4 regions of the Blautia pseudococcoides genome follow, and region 1 is predicted to be linked to each of the others. Evidence: predicted binding sites of a transcription regulator. Region 1 holds the regulator's gene; each other region holds the start of a gene.
The links. The regulator NrdR, encoded in region 1, represses ribonucleotide reductase genes. The targets are predictions, from matches to a motif close to CACAANATNTTGTG.
Positions count from the first base shown of each region.

Region 2: a site for NrdR is predicted at 1,637-1,650, ahead of A4V09_RS13680 (ribonucleoside triphosphate reductase). Genes of this name have one in related genera too.
Region 3: a site for NrdR is predicted at 1,972-1,985, ahead of A4V09_RS14130 (adenosylcobalamin-dependent ribonucleoside-diphosphate reductase). Genes of this name have one in related genera too.
Region 4: a site for NrdR is predicted at 1,453-1,466, ahead of nrdD (anaerobic ribonucleoside-triphosphate reductase). Genes of this name have one in related genera too.

Region 1 covers NZ_CP015405.2:613,931-617,101, reverse strand. Annotated here, with positions in the region: gene A4V09_RS02865 (ABC transporter substrate-binding protein) at 1-1,066, opposite strand, end outside; gene nrdR (transcriptional regulator NrdR) at 1,357-1,806, opposite strand; gene A4V09_RS02855 (radical SAM protein) at 2,011-2,739, shown strand; gene A4V09_RS02850 (queuosine precursor transporter) at 2,732-3,171, shown strand, end outside.
Region 2 covers NZ_CP015405.2:2,860,200-2,863,370, forward strand. Annotated here, with positions in the region: gene A4V09_RS13680 (ribonucleoside triphosphate reductase) at 1-1,504, opposite strand, end outside; gene hflX (GTPase HflX) at 1,749-2,990, opposite strand.
Region 3 covers NZ_CP015405.2:2,958,807-2,961,977, reverse strand. Annotated here, with positions in the region: gene A4V09_RS14135 (vWA domain-containing protein) at 1-1,872, opposite strand, end outside; gene A4V09_RS14130 (adenosylcobalamin-dependent ribonucleoside-diphosphate reductase) at 2,030-3,171, shown strand, end outside.
Region 4 covers NZ_CP015405.2:5,084,602-5,087,772, forward strand. Annotated here, with positions in the region: gene A4V09_RS23855 (MATE family efflux transporter) at 1-1,303, shown strand, start outside; gene nrdD (anaerobic ribonucleoside-triphosphate reductase) at 1,486-3,171, shown strand, end outside.

The DNA.
Region 1 (3,171 bases):
GTTCTTTTGCTTTCTTCACATCCTGAGGGTATTTGTCTGCAAGTTCAGGCATGTAGTATTTGTCAAAAGCCGGGAACATACTGCTGCCGATTATGGTTCCTTTTCCGTCTGCGATCATATCCAGGACATCCTGACGGTTCACTGCATAACAGAGAGCCTGGCGTACCTTTATATCATCAAAAGGGGCTTCCGCATTGTTCAGATATAGTGCCTGTACCAGATTCATGCCGCCTTCATAGATGGTAAAATCCTCACCTTTGAGCTGGGCAGACTGGTTGGAGTCAATACGTGCCACCATATCCAGGGAGCCGCCTTTTAGTCCGGTCACAATGGCATTGCTGTCACTTACCACTTTAAAGGTAACTTCATCCAGATATGCCTGATGCTCACGATCCCAGTAGTCTGCGAATTTTTTGATCTTAATATTCTCCTGAGGAGAACGGGACTCATACATAAACGGGCCTGTCCCCACCGGGTTGGCTGCCAGGTCCTGCACATCTTTTGGGATGACTGCCACAATAAGATATGCCAAAAATTCTGTGTCAGCTTCTTTTAAATGGATGACAATGGTTTTGTCATCGGGAGTTTCAACGTTTTCCACATTAGAAAAAGCCGCTATCAACGGTTCTGTTCCTTCCGTGATACCGGCGCATCGCTCGATCGAATATTTCACATCGTCTACGGTAACGTCCGCTCCATTGTGGAATTTTACGCCTTCACGCAGTGTAAAGGTGTAAGTCCTGCCATCCTCTGAAATGGTGTGCGACTGGGCTACTGCATCAATGTAATTGCCTTTTTCATCCGGCTTTACTAAGCCTTCATAAATATTGAATAGGACTTCTTTGGTTCCTGCCGCTACCGATTTGTGTGGGTCAAGACTATCCTCTATATCCTGAGGAATTCCTACTACAATGGAACCTCCCATGGTTGGTTCCGCTTTTGTTTCTGTGGAACTTTCGTTGTTTTTGGACTCTTTACCGCTTTCCTTTTTGTCTTGGCAGCCGCCGAGTACAGTAGTCAGGGTAAGTGCAAAGAGAAGTGTTAAAATGAATCTTACTCTTTTCATGGTTTCTCCTTTAAACATTAGAAGTTCCCTCATTATTTAATTGTCATGGTTATTGTATCGAAATGATGGGGGGATTGCAAGTATTATTTAGGATACATGGGAAGGTTTACGAGATTTGGAGGGAATGAGGGGGCCGGCCCGGCCCCCTCATTCCCTCCAAATCCGGTAGGTTTTGGCTGTAAAAGGGTGCAGCGGGTTGGCTTCGGAAGGTTTGATGGGAGGACTTAGTTAAATAGGGTGATGCAGATATTTGTTTTGCGCAATTTATAATGGACGCACTTTGTTTAAAATTAATTCAGGATTTTTTTTAGTTCGTCCATGAAGGTGTTTACGTCTTTAAATTCGCGGTAGACGGAGGCGAAGCGGACGTAGGTTACGGCGTCTAAGTCTTTTAGTTTGTCCATGACGATTTCACCGATCTCGGTGCTGGGGATTTCACGGTCTTCTTTGTTGAAGATTTCGGTTTCGATCTCGTCGATGATCTTCTCAATCTGTTCCACCGAGATTGGACGCTTGTAGCAGGCGCGCATGATGCCGTCCTGGATTTTGGTGCGGTCGTATTGCTCCCGGCTCTGGTCTTTTTTGATGACCACCAGAGGGATTGTCTCTATTTTCTCGTAGGTGGTGAAGCGCTTGCCGCACTCGTCACATTGTCTCCTTCTTCGGATGGAATTATTATCTGGAACCGGTCTGGAATCTATGACACGGGTGTTGTCTTGATTGCAAAATGGACATTTCATTTAAAAGTCCTCCTTGATATGTTATGTAAAGTTATCTATGGCTTAGTATAGTACAGATAGACGTCTTACGTCAATGATTTTCCCTTGTATTTTTGCAGGTTTTCTGCTAAAATGTGCCTCATGGAAACCCCTTGTTTTTAAATGGTTTCCAAAAAGACAGTTCGTAACCATCCTGTCTATAATTAAAACTAAGGAGAGAAAAAAATGAGTATTCAGGAACCAAGTAACCGTTATAGTGTAATACGGGAAAAGAATCCCCGGGAGATTTTGCTCCTTCGGGGAAGCGGCTGTAAATGGCGCCGCTGTACATTCTGTGATTATCATCTGGATTTTTCCAGGGATGAGGAAGCTAATTTTCATTTGAATCAGGCGGAGCTTGCTAAGGTCACAGGCTGTTTTCACAGACTGGAAGTGATCAACTCAGGTAGTTTCTGTGACCTGGATGAGAAGACTTTACGACTGATACGTGAGGTCTGTGCGGAAAAAAGGATACGGGAGCTGCATTTTGAATGTCACTGGATGCATAAGGATGCGATCCAGGCAGCACGTGATTTTTTCGCAGAGAAAGGTATCTGTCTGAAGATCAAGATGGGAGTGGAGACTTTTGATGAGGAATTTCGTGAAAAGGTTCTCCAAAAGGGAATTGCTGCCGCTTCTCCCCGGGAAATTGCCAAATACGCAGATGAGGTATGTCTGTTGTTCGGCCTTACAGGTCAGACGTTTACTTCTATGAAAAGTGATATAGAGACAGGGCTTTCTTTATTTGAGAGGATCTGCATCAATGTTATGGTGGAGAATTCCACTAAAATGAAGCCGGACAGGGATGTGATACGGATATTTGCCCAAAATCTTTATCCTGTCTATATAGAGAATGAGCGGGTTGATATCCTGATGGAAAACACCGAATTTGGGGTAGGTGACAAATATGAGTAATGAAATTTTGTTAATCGTATCCCTGGTGCTGATCTATAGTTTTGTATTGCTGGCATATTACTTTTTTGATGTATCCGGCCTGTATGGATGGACTGTTTTCTGTACCATCACTGCCAACATTGAAGTATTGCTTATGGTGAGGGCTTTTGGCATGGAGCAGACCCTGGGAAATATACTGTTTGCCTCGTCTTTTCTTGTGACCGATATTATCAGTGAGATCGGCGGAAAGAAACAGGCACAGAAAGCCGTCAACCTGGGGATCTGTACTTCCTGCTGTTTTATACTGGTTTCCCAGATGTGGCTTTTGTATACGCCTTCAGCTAACGACTGGGCAAGTCCTGCGTTCCATACGATTTTTTCCAACACACCGCGCCTGCTTTTTGCCAGTCTGCTGGTTTACGCGGTGTCTCAGAAATTTGATGTGTGGGCTTA
Region 2 (3,171 bases), 2.2 Mb from region 1:
CCTGGGTTCTCTCATCAGCCATATCACATTTCAGCCATCTGGCATTTAGGCCGGCTTCGTTCATGCCCAGAAGACCAATGGTTGAAAAATGGTTCTCAAAGCTCCCCAGGTATCTCTTGGTGTATGGGTAGAGACCTTCATCCAAAAGTTTTGTGATGACATCTCTCTTGATTTTCAGAGAACGGGCTGAAAGATCCATCATATGGTCCAGGCGGCGGAAAAAATCCACCTCATCCTCTGCCAGGTATGCGATCCTGGGCATGTTGATGGTCACAACACCCACAGACCCGGTGCTCTCCCCGGAGCCAAAGAATCCCCCAGTTTTCTTTCGCAGTTCTCTTAAGTCAAGACGCAGGCGGCAGCACATACTGCGCACATCACTGGGCTCCATGTCACTGTTGATATAATTTGAAAAATAAGGGGTTCCGTATTTTGAAGTCATCTCAAATAAAAGCTTATTGTTCTCCGTATCAGACCAGTCAAAATCCCTGGTAATGGAATAAGTAGGAATCGGGTACTGGAAACCGCGCCCGTTGGCATCTCCCTCAATCATGGTCTCAATGAAGGCCTTGTTCACCATATCCATCTCTTCTTTGCAGTCTTTGTACTTAAACGTCATCTCTTTGCCGCCTACAATAGCCGGAAGCTCCGCCAGATCGCCCGGAACAGTCCAGTCCAGGGTAATATTGGAGAATGGTGCCTGCGTTCCCCAGCGGCTCGGGGTATTGACGCCGTAAATAAAGGATTCCACACACTTTTTCACCTCTGGATAGCTCAAATTGTCAGCCTTGACAAAAGGCGCCAGGTATGTGTCGAAGGAGGAGAAAGCCTGTGCCCCTGCCCATTCATTCTGCATGATTCCCAGAAAGTTCACCATCTGGTTGCAGAGCACGCTCAGATGCTTCGCCGGGGAGGAGGTGATCTTGCCTTCGATACCGCCCAGCCCTTCTTTGATCAGCTGTTTTAAGGACCAGCCGGCACAGTATCCTGTCAGCATGGACAGATCATGGATATGGATATCCGCGTTCCTGTGCGCCTCCGCGATCTCCGTATCGTAAATCTCAGACAGCCAGTAATTGGCAGTTACCGCACCGGAGTTGCTTAAAATCAGTCCTCCTACGGAGTATGTTACAGTGGAATTTTCTTTTACTCTCCAGTCCTCCACCTTCACATAGCTGTTCACGATCTCTTTGTAGTCCAGGATCGTGGACTTCATATTGCGGATTTTTTCTCTCTGCTTTCTGTACAGGATATAGGATTTTGCCACATCAGAGTAACCAGCCTGGATCAGTACATTTTCCACACTGTCCTGAATATCCTCAACAGAAACTTTCCCCTTTACGATTTTCTTCTGGAAATCTGATGTCACACGGAGTGCCAGTAAATCCAGCATGTCACTGCTGTATTCATTCTCCGTTGCATCAAATGCTTTCTTAACTGCTTCCGCAATTTTATCCAGCCGGAATTCTGCGATTTCCCCATCACGTTTTACTACCTGAAACATTCCTCTTCCTCCTTATATGTAAAGAAGCAGGACCGTTTTTCCGTCCCGCCTCGCATTCACAGAGTATAGCCTCTGTATAAACGCTGTAGGTCTATTGTAGCAAAGGTTATACTTTTCGTCAACCATAAAAACTACCATATATTGTAAACATTCTTTTAATATTTCCAATATATGGTAGTTTATTAATCCAATTATTAATTCAACGTTTGCGTAAATGCACATAAATATCCGTCGGAACCATGGTCTACAGGCGTCCTAAAATGTCCTTCGGAACCCTTGCTTTTACTGCGATTCCACCCTCTGTGTACTCCTCCTCCATAAGATGTCCGTACTTACGGATCTGCTGCAGAATCCCTGCATCTTTATAAGGAATTACACGCTCCAGATAAATCTGGTCTTCTGTCACAATTTTTTCCAGCACTTCTCTCAGACGGTCCAGGCCATCCCCTGTCTTAGCTGAAATACGCAGTACATGGTTGGCATTAAGATCATGGAGTATCTGTTCCTCTGCCAGTTTGTCCTGTTTATTAAAAAGAGTAACTATTTTTTTATTGGTCACTTCCAATTCCTGCAGGGTGTCATATACCACTCGCATCTGATCTTCCATCTGGGGATTGGACGCGTCTACCACATGTAAAATAATGTCCGCATACTTTGCTTCCTCCAGGGTGCTTTTAAACGCCTCGATCAGATGATGAGGCAGTTTCCGGATAAACCCTACGGTGTCTGTGAGGTAAATTTTGGTCCCTTTGGATAACTCCAGCATTCTGGTAGTTGGATCCAGAGTGGCAAACAACTTATCCTCTGAAAGAACGCCCGCATCTGTCAGTGTATTCAAGAGCGTGGATTTTCCTGCATTGGTGTATCCCACAATGGCTGCTGTCATGACGCGGTCTCTTTTTCTGCCCTCTCTTAAAAGCTCTCTGTGACGCTTCACCTGCTCAAGCTCCCGTTTTAACTGGGAAATTCTCTCTTTGATCAAACGCCTGTCCATCTCCAGCTTCTTCTCACCAGGGCCTCTGGTCCCAATACCGCCGCCCAAGCGGGACAGGGAATTACGCAGTCCCACAAGACGGACTGCCCGGTAACGGAGCTGTGCCAGCTCCACCTGGATCTTTCCTTCGCTTGTGGACGCATGGTCCGCAAAAATATCAAGTATCAAAAGTGTCCTGTCCATCACCTTACAGTCCAGCTCCTGCTGCAGGTTGTTCATCTGCACCGGTGACAGTTCATCATCGCAGATGATCCCTGTGGCATCCAGGGCTGTGAGCAGCATTTTCAGCTCCTCCATCTTGCCTTTTCCCACATAGGTACCGGGATGGATCCGTTCTCTTTTCTGGATGACCGTGCCCACCACAAGTGCGCCCGCTGTCTTAGCAAGCTCTGCAAGCTCTTCCACGGATTCCACGGTATCGTCGCCGTCACCCTCCTGAACTCCTACCAGGATAACGCGCTCCTCTATTTCGTTCAAATCGTATAACTCCATATATATCTCCTATGATCCGCCTGTGTTACTTCTGCTCTGCCGCCTGGGGGCCTAACTGCCACGTGCAGAGATACCGGCTGTATATGGTAACTTTCAAATAACGCAGAACGGATTTTCATAAATAAAACTGTCTTACCATCATAACGCTTTTTCTATATGCTGACAAGGGGACATTTTTCAC
Region 3 (3,171 bases), 2.3 Mb from region 1:
CGGACCGCTGTAGGTAAGGTCACTGTTGTCCGCTGTGGGATGGCTGGGCTCTGAATAGGAAGCATAGGTTTCCCTGTCATTGTCTGTATGCAGATGGGTTCCGTACGCGGAGCCTTTGCCTTTTATCTCATACATTAAGCGTACTTTCGCCTGGCTGTCAGAGGAGGCAATGGGGAAGGGCACTGCCCCCAGGTCAACAGTGATGACACCGCCTGCCACATTGCCATCACTGACATCCGGCAGAAGCGCCGGCTTTTCATAGACAGTGTAATCCGGGTCGGAGGGGTCTGTAATGTCAGGGGCACTTTTGGATTTCAGCTTTATGCCGTCCTGTGTGCCGCTGATGCGGAGCGTACCGGGTACATAGTCAAAAAGAGCGGTATTGATGGTATCTGTGATCGTGACCCGAAGACTTCCGGTCAGAACCAGAAGATTTTTTACAAGACGTTCCAGCTCCTCAATGATGGGATTCTCGGAACCGTTCTCCGCTGCCTCATGCAGATAGGAGCCTGTGGTGGCAATGGTGCGCATGATATCCAGAACGTTCTCCCTTGTATACGGACCGGGGGACTGTGCGCCTATTTCTATACCCAGTACGAATACGGATGCATTGCCGTCCTTTGGGTCCTTAAGTTTTTCTGATATCTGCCAGGCGCGCTGAAGGGCAAGTATCAATTCATCATAAGTGGCTGAACGGTTTCCAATCTCAGAGATCAGATTCGGCAATGTCTGCTGCAGATACATAAAGTATCTCCATGGGCTGCCGGGAATGTCCGGGAAAAAGTCGCTGTCCACGCTGTCAGGCTGTGCGTAGATCTGGGAATATGCAGGGTTTATGGAACGGTTGGCCTGGCCGTCCGTTATGAGGATCACAGCCCTTCTCAGAATATCCTCCGACCGGGCAAATCCTGGTGTCTTAAAAAAGCTGTAGGCCTCCCTGAGCCCTGCTTCCGTGTTGGTATCCTCGCCGTATGGGATTGCCCAGATCAGGTTATCCAGGATCGTATTGTTTTGGTACCCATTGTCATGCATGCTGTAGGGGAGCTGGGCCGGAGTCAGTTCTCTATTGTCTGCCACGGCTTCTATAAAATTCCCGGTATAAGCCTGAGGGTTCTGCGCATATACGGAGGCCAGATAATCCTCCAGAACGGTGTCAGGTTTTGGGCTGCCGTCAGCGTTATAAATATCAGAATACCGGATCTTATAATAATTGTAATAATTATAAAGGCTCAGTTCCGCACTGGCAGCGATCGGTTCGGAATTCTGCATGTAAGCCGGGATATCTGTGGCAGACACATAGCTGCCGTTCCGGTAGCCAAGAATCTGTCCTATCATGTTGCCGCCGGTAGTGGACCGCCTCCAGGTGAACAAGGTGCCCAGATAATTGTAGGAAAGGCCGCCCTCCGGTTGGGGAATGTAGGCATCCCGGGCGAAGGGGATGATAGTGATAACCGTTTCCCTGTTTTTTTGCCAGAGCATTTCTATGGTCTGTATCAGCGCTCTTTTGGCAAGTGCCATTTTCCGGCTCCCCCCTGACATCATGCTGGCTGTCACGTCCAGCACAAATATAATATCCAGGGAGTGGGGCGGATAGTAAGAATACATCAGCGGGTTTCCTTCTATATCAAGGGTGACCGTGCTGGTACAGCCGCCCACGGCACCTTTTGAGATGCGAAGCCGGTCAGAAAAGTGCAGATTTCCGCCGGAACCCATATTCTCACCTGCATCGTATACGACAGTTTCTCCGGAAGAGATCCAGTAATCGGATTCCTGGGGATTATCGGTAGGTCGGATCATGTCATATCCGCCTATAAATTCAGGGTTTTGTTGTCCCGGACCCTGGAAGGGACAGGGAATTTTGTTTTCAGACATAGCAATACCTCCAATCAATTTAGTATATTAGAGCAAAAGGAGTTATGTACCTAAATTTAAAGACAACCGTGTAAAACTTATGGTTCGAACCTTGATTTGCCCTATATATTGTGGTAATATAAAAATCGTTGACTAAATCTGGATAAGGAGCGATGTTATGACAATAGAAGAGTGGCTGGGTGAGGAGAACCAGCTCGGAATGGATATCTGGACAAAGAAATACTGCTGTGAAAACGAGGATTTCGAGGCTTGGCTTACAAGGATCAGCGGGGGAAATGAAGAGATTGGAGCGTATATCAGACAGAAAAAATTCCTGTTTGGCGGAAGGATTCTCTCAAACAGAGGTCTTCAAAAACAGAACAGAAAGGTGACATACTCCAACTGTTATGTGATTGCGCCCCCTGAGGATGAAATAGAAAGTATTTTTGACTGTGCAAAAAAACTGGCGCGCACCTATAGTTATGGCGGCGGATGCGGCATTGACATATCAAAATTAAGTCCCAGGGGAGCAAAAATCAACAATGCGGCCAAGGAGACCAGCGGGTCTGTGTCTTTTATGGAGCTGTATTCTTTAGTTACTTCTCTGATCGGGCAGAATGGAAGGCGCGGGGCGCTGATGATCTCCATTGACTGTTCCCATCCGGATGTGCAGGAGTTCATTGATCTGAAGACAGACCTGGACAAAGTGACAAAGGCAAATATCTCCATCCGTATCCATGAGGATTTTATGGAAGCGGTAAAGGAAAATAAGGATTATCTTCTGCGGTACACCAGGGAAGTGACAGGGGAAGTGATCGAGAAGACTGTCAATGCCAGGGAGCTGTTCAGAAGGATTGCGGAGACGAACTGGGATTATGCAGAGCCGGGTGCGCTGTTCTGGGACCGCATTACAGGCTGGAATCTGTTAAGTAATACGGAGGATTTTGTCTATGCCGGTGTAAATCCATGCGCCGAGGAACCGCTCCCGGCAGGGGGAAGCTGTCTGCTGGGAAGTGTGAATCTGGCAGAATTTGTTGAGAATGCGTTTACGGACACCGCCTTCTTTGATTTTGACAGCTTTAAGAATTGTGTCCAGGCATCTGTAAATGCGCTGAATGAGGTTCTGGAAGAAGGTCTGCCCCTGCATCCTTTGGACGAGCAGAGAAAAAGCGTGGAAAAATGGCGCCAGATTGGGCTCGGTATCATGGGGCTTGCAGATGCGCTTATTAAGCTGGGGATTACCTATGGGGAGGCCGAAGCTGTGGAGATGTGCGACAAGATTGGATTTGCCATGGCAGATGCAGCCATTGCTGCCTCCGC
Region 4 (3,171 bases), 660 kb from region 1:
TGTCATGCCTATGGCACTTCAAAACCTGATCAACGTGGGGGTTACATCCACGGACGTTATCATGCTGGGAAGAGTGGGAGAGACTGCCCTTTCCGGCGTTTCCCTGGCTAACCAGGTGTATTTTATATTGTCCCTGATCTTCTTCGGGCTTACCTCAGGGGCTTGTGTGCTGACTGCCCAGTATTGGGGAAAACATGATACCAGAACCATTGAGAAGGTTATGGGCATGTCTTTTCGGATCGCCATTTTGTCTGCTGCAGTATTTACGGCGCTGGCTGTGTGTGTGCCGGACCTGCTGATGCGGATCTTTACCTCAGATGAGGCGATCATTGCGGAGGGCGTGAGTTATCTGCGGATCGTGGCATTTTCATACATACTTGCAGCGTTTACCAATGTATATCTGAACATAATCAGAAGTATTGAGCGTGTGGTCATCGCCACGGTGGTGTACGCCACATCCCTGTCTGTGAATATTATACTGAATGCAATATTTATCTTCGGCCTTTTTGGGGCGCCGGCTCTTGGGGCAGCAGGTGCGGCTATCGGCACGCTCTGCGCCAGGGCTGTGGAGGTTATCATTGTGGTATATTATGCGCGGAAGAAAAATGATGTGGTCCTCATACGCATCAAAGACATGTTTAAGAGATATAAATGGCTGGAAAAGGATTTTTTCGTGTATGCGTTTCCGGTGCTTCTCAACGAATTTGCCTGGGGCGCGGGTATGGCTGCAATCTCCTCCATTGTGGGGCATCTGGGCAGCGCCTCTGTGGCGGCGCATTCCGTGGCACAGGTGTGCAGACAGTTGTCCATGGTCATTGCCTTTGGTATCTCCAACGCAACGGCCATCATGATAGGCAAGGCGATCGGAGAGAAGAAAGAGGAGCTTGCCAGGGACTATGGAAACCGGTTTGCCAAGTTGTCCCTCTTGTTTGGGGCAGCGGGAGGTATCCTGATCCTGATCATCTCGCCCTTTGTGTGCAATATGCTGAAACTGACGCCTCTGGCAAAATCCTATCTTCAGGTCATGATGGTGATCATGTCCTACTATGTGGTGGGGCAGTCCTTTAACTCTACTTTAGTGGTGGGCGTGTTCAGAGCCGGGGGAGATACCATGTTCGGGCTGTTTTTGGATGTGGGGATCATGTGGCTCTGCTCTATTTTTGCTGCGGCTGTGGCAGCCTTTGTGATACATGTGCCCATGCCATGGGTTTACATAATATTGTGCAGCGATGAGGTGATAAAAGTGCCGTTTTCCTGGAAACGGTATAAAAGTTATAAATGGCTTAATAATATTACGCGGTAGAAAATGCAGAGGCCACAGGGCTTTGGTGGGGATATTGGATTAAATTCGTCAAGAATTTGTGCAATATTCCCACTTCCATTTCAAAGAGAAACATGATATACTTTGTGATACAAAATCTGGTAATAACAAAACAATAAAATAATAAGTGACACAAGATGTAGTGCTGCAATGAGGAGAAGGCAATGATTTATGTAATTAAGAAAGACGGAACAAAAGAAGAATTTGACGTACAGAAAATAGTCAGAGCAGTCAATAAATCCGCGGAAAGAATTATGTACAGCTTTACAGAGCAGGAGATTGACTTTCTGTGCAGATACGCCACAGATAAGGCAGAGTCCCTGGGAAAGGACCAAATCACCATCCAGGGGATGCACAATATCGTGGAGGGAGCACTGGAGCAAGTGAATCCTGCAGTTGCCAAGAGCTACCGGGATTACAGAAATTATAAGCATGATTTTATCCACATGATGGACGAGGTGTATACCAAAAGCCAGTCTATCCGTTATATCGGTGACAAGAGCAATGCCAATACGGACAGTGCTTTGGTTGCGACCAAGAGGAGCCTGATCTTTAATGAACTGAACAAGGAATTGTACCGGAAATTCTTCATGAACCGCAATGAGCTGCAGGCATGTAAGGACGGCTATATTTACATTCATGACCAGTCCGCAAGGCTGGATACCATGAACTGCTGTCTTTTTGACGTGGCAAATGTGCTGAGGGGCGGATTTGAGATGGGGAATGTGTGGTACAACGAACCGAAGACACTGGACACCGCTTTTGATGTTATGGGAGATATTATTCTGAGTACAGCTGCCCAGCAGTACGGCGGTTTTACTGTGCCCGAGGTGGATAAGATACTTGCCCCTTATGCAGAGAAAAGCTACACAAAATACAGAGAAGAATTTTTAAAATATGTGGACCCGGAGTGGGAACACGCGCTGGAGAAAGCGGAAACGTACGCATATGACAAGGTACAGCGGGATTTTGATCAGGGATGGCAGGGTATTGAGTACAAGCTCAATACCGTGGGTTCCTCCAGAGGAGATTACCCATTTGTGACAGTGACGCTGGGACTGGGAACCAAGCGGTTTGAAAAGATGTGCAGTATTTCCCTTCTCAATGTACATAAAGAGGGACAGGGAAAAGCAGGCCACAGGAAACCGGTGCTGTTTCCGAAGATTGTCTTTTTATATGATGAGGAGATCCACGGGGAGGGCGGCACCAGTGAGGATGTGTTCGAGGCCGGTATTGCGTGCTCAGCCAAAACCATGTATCCGGACTGGCTGTCCATGAGCGGGAAAGGCTATATTTCCAGTATGTACAAAAAGTATAAAAAGGTGATCAGCCCCATGGGATGCCGCGCCTTTTTAAGCCCCTGGTATGAGCGGGGCGGTATGACACCTGCGGATGACCGGGATGTGCCCGTGTTTGTGGGAAGGTTCAATGTGGGGGCTGTCAGCCTGCATCTGCCCATGATCCTGGCAAAGGCCAGAGCGGAGAACCGTGATTTTTATGAGGTGCTTGACTTCTACCTGGAAATGATCCGCCAGCTTCATATCAGAACTTATGACTATCTGGGGGAGATGAAGGCATCCACCAATCCGCTGGCATACTGTGAGGGCGGATTTTACGGAGGCAGTCTAAAGCCCTCTGACAAGATAAAACCCCTTCTGAGACCTATGACAGCCTCCTTTGGCATCACTGCCCTCAACGAGCTGCAGGAGCTGTACAACGGAAAGTCCATCCGGGAGGACGGTGCCTTTGCCCTGGAGGTCCTTCAGTATATCAACAATAAGGTGAGCCAGTTCAAGGAGGAGGACGGCAATCTGTACGCGATCTACGGCACCCCGGCAGAGAGCCTGTGC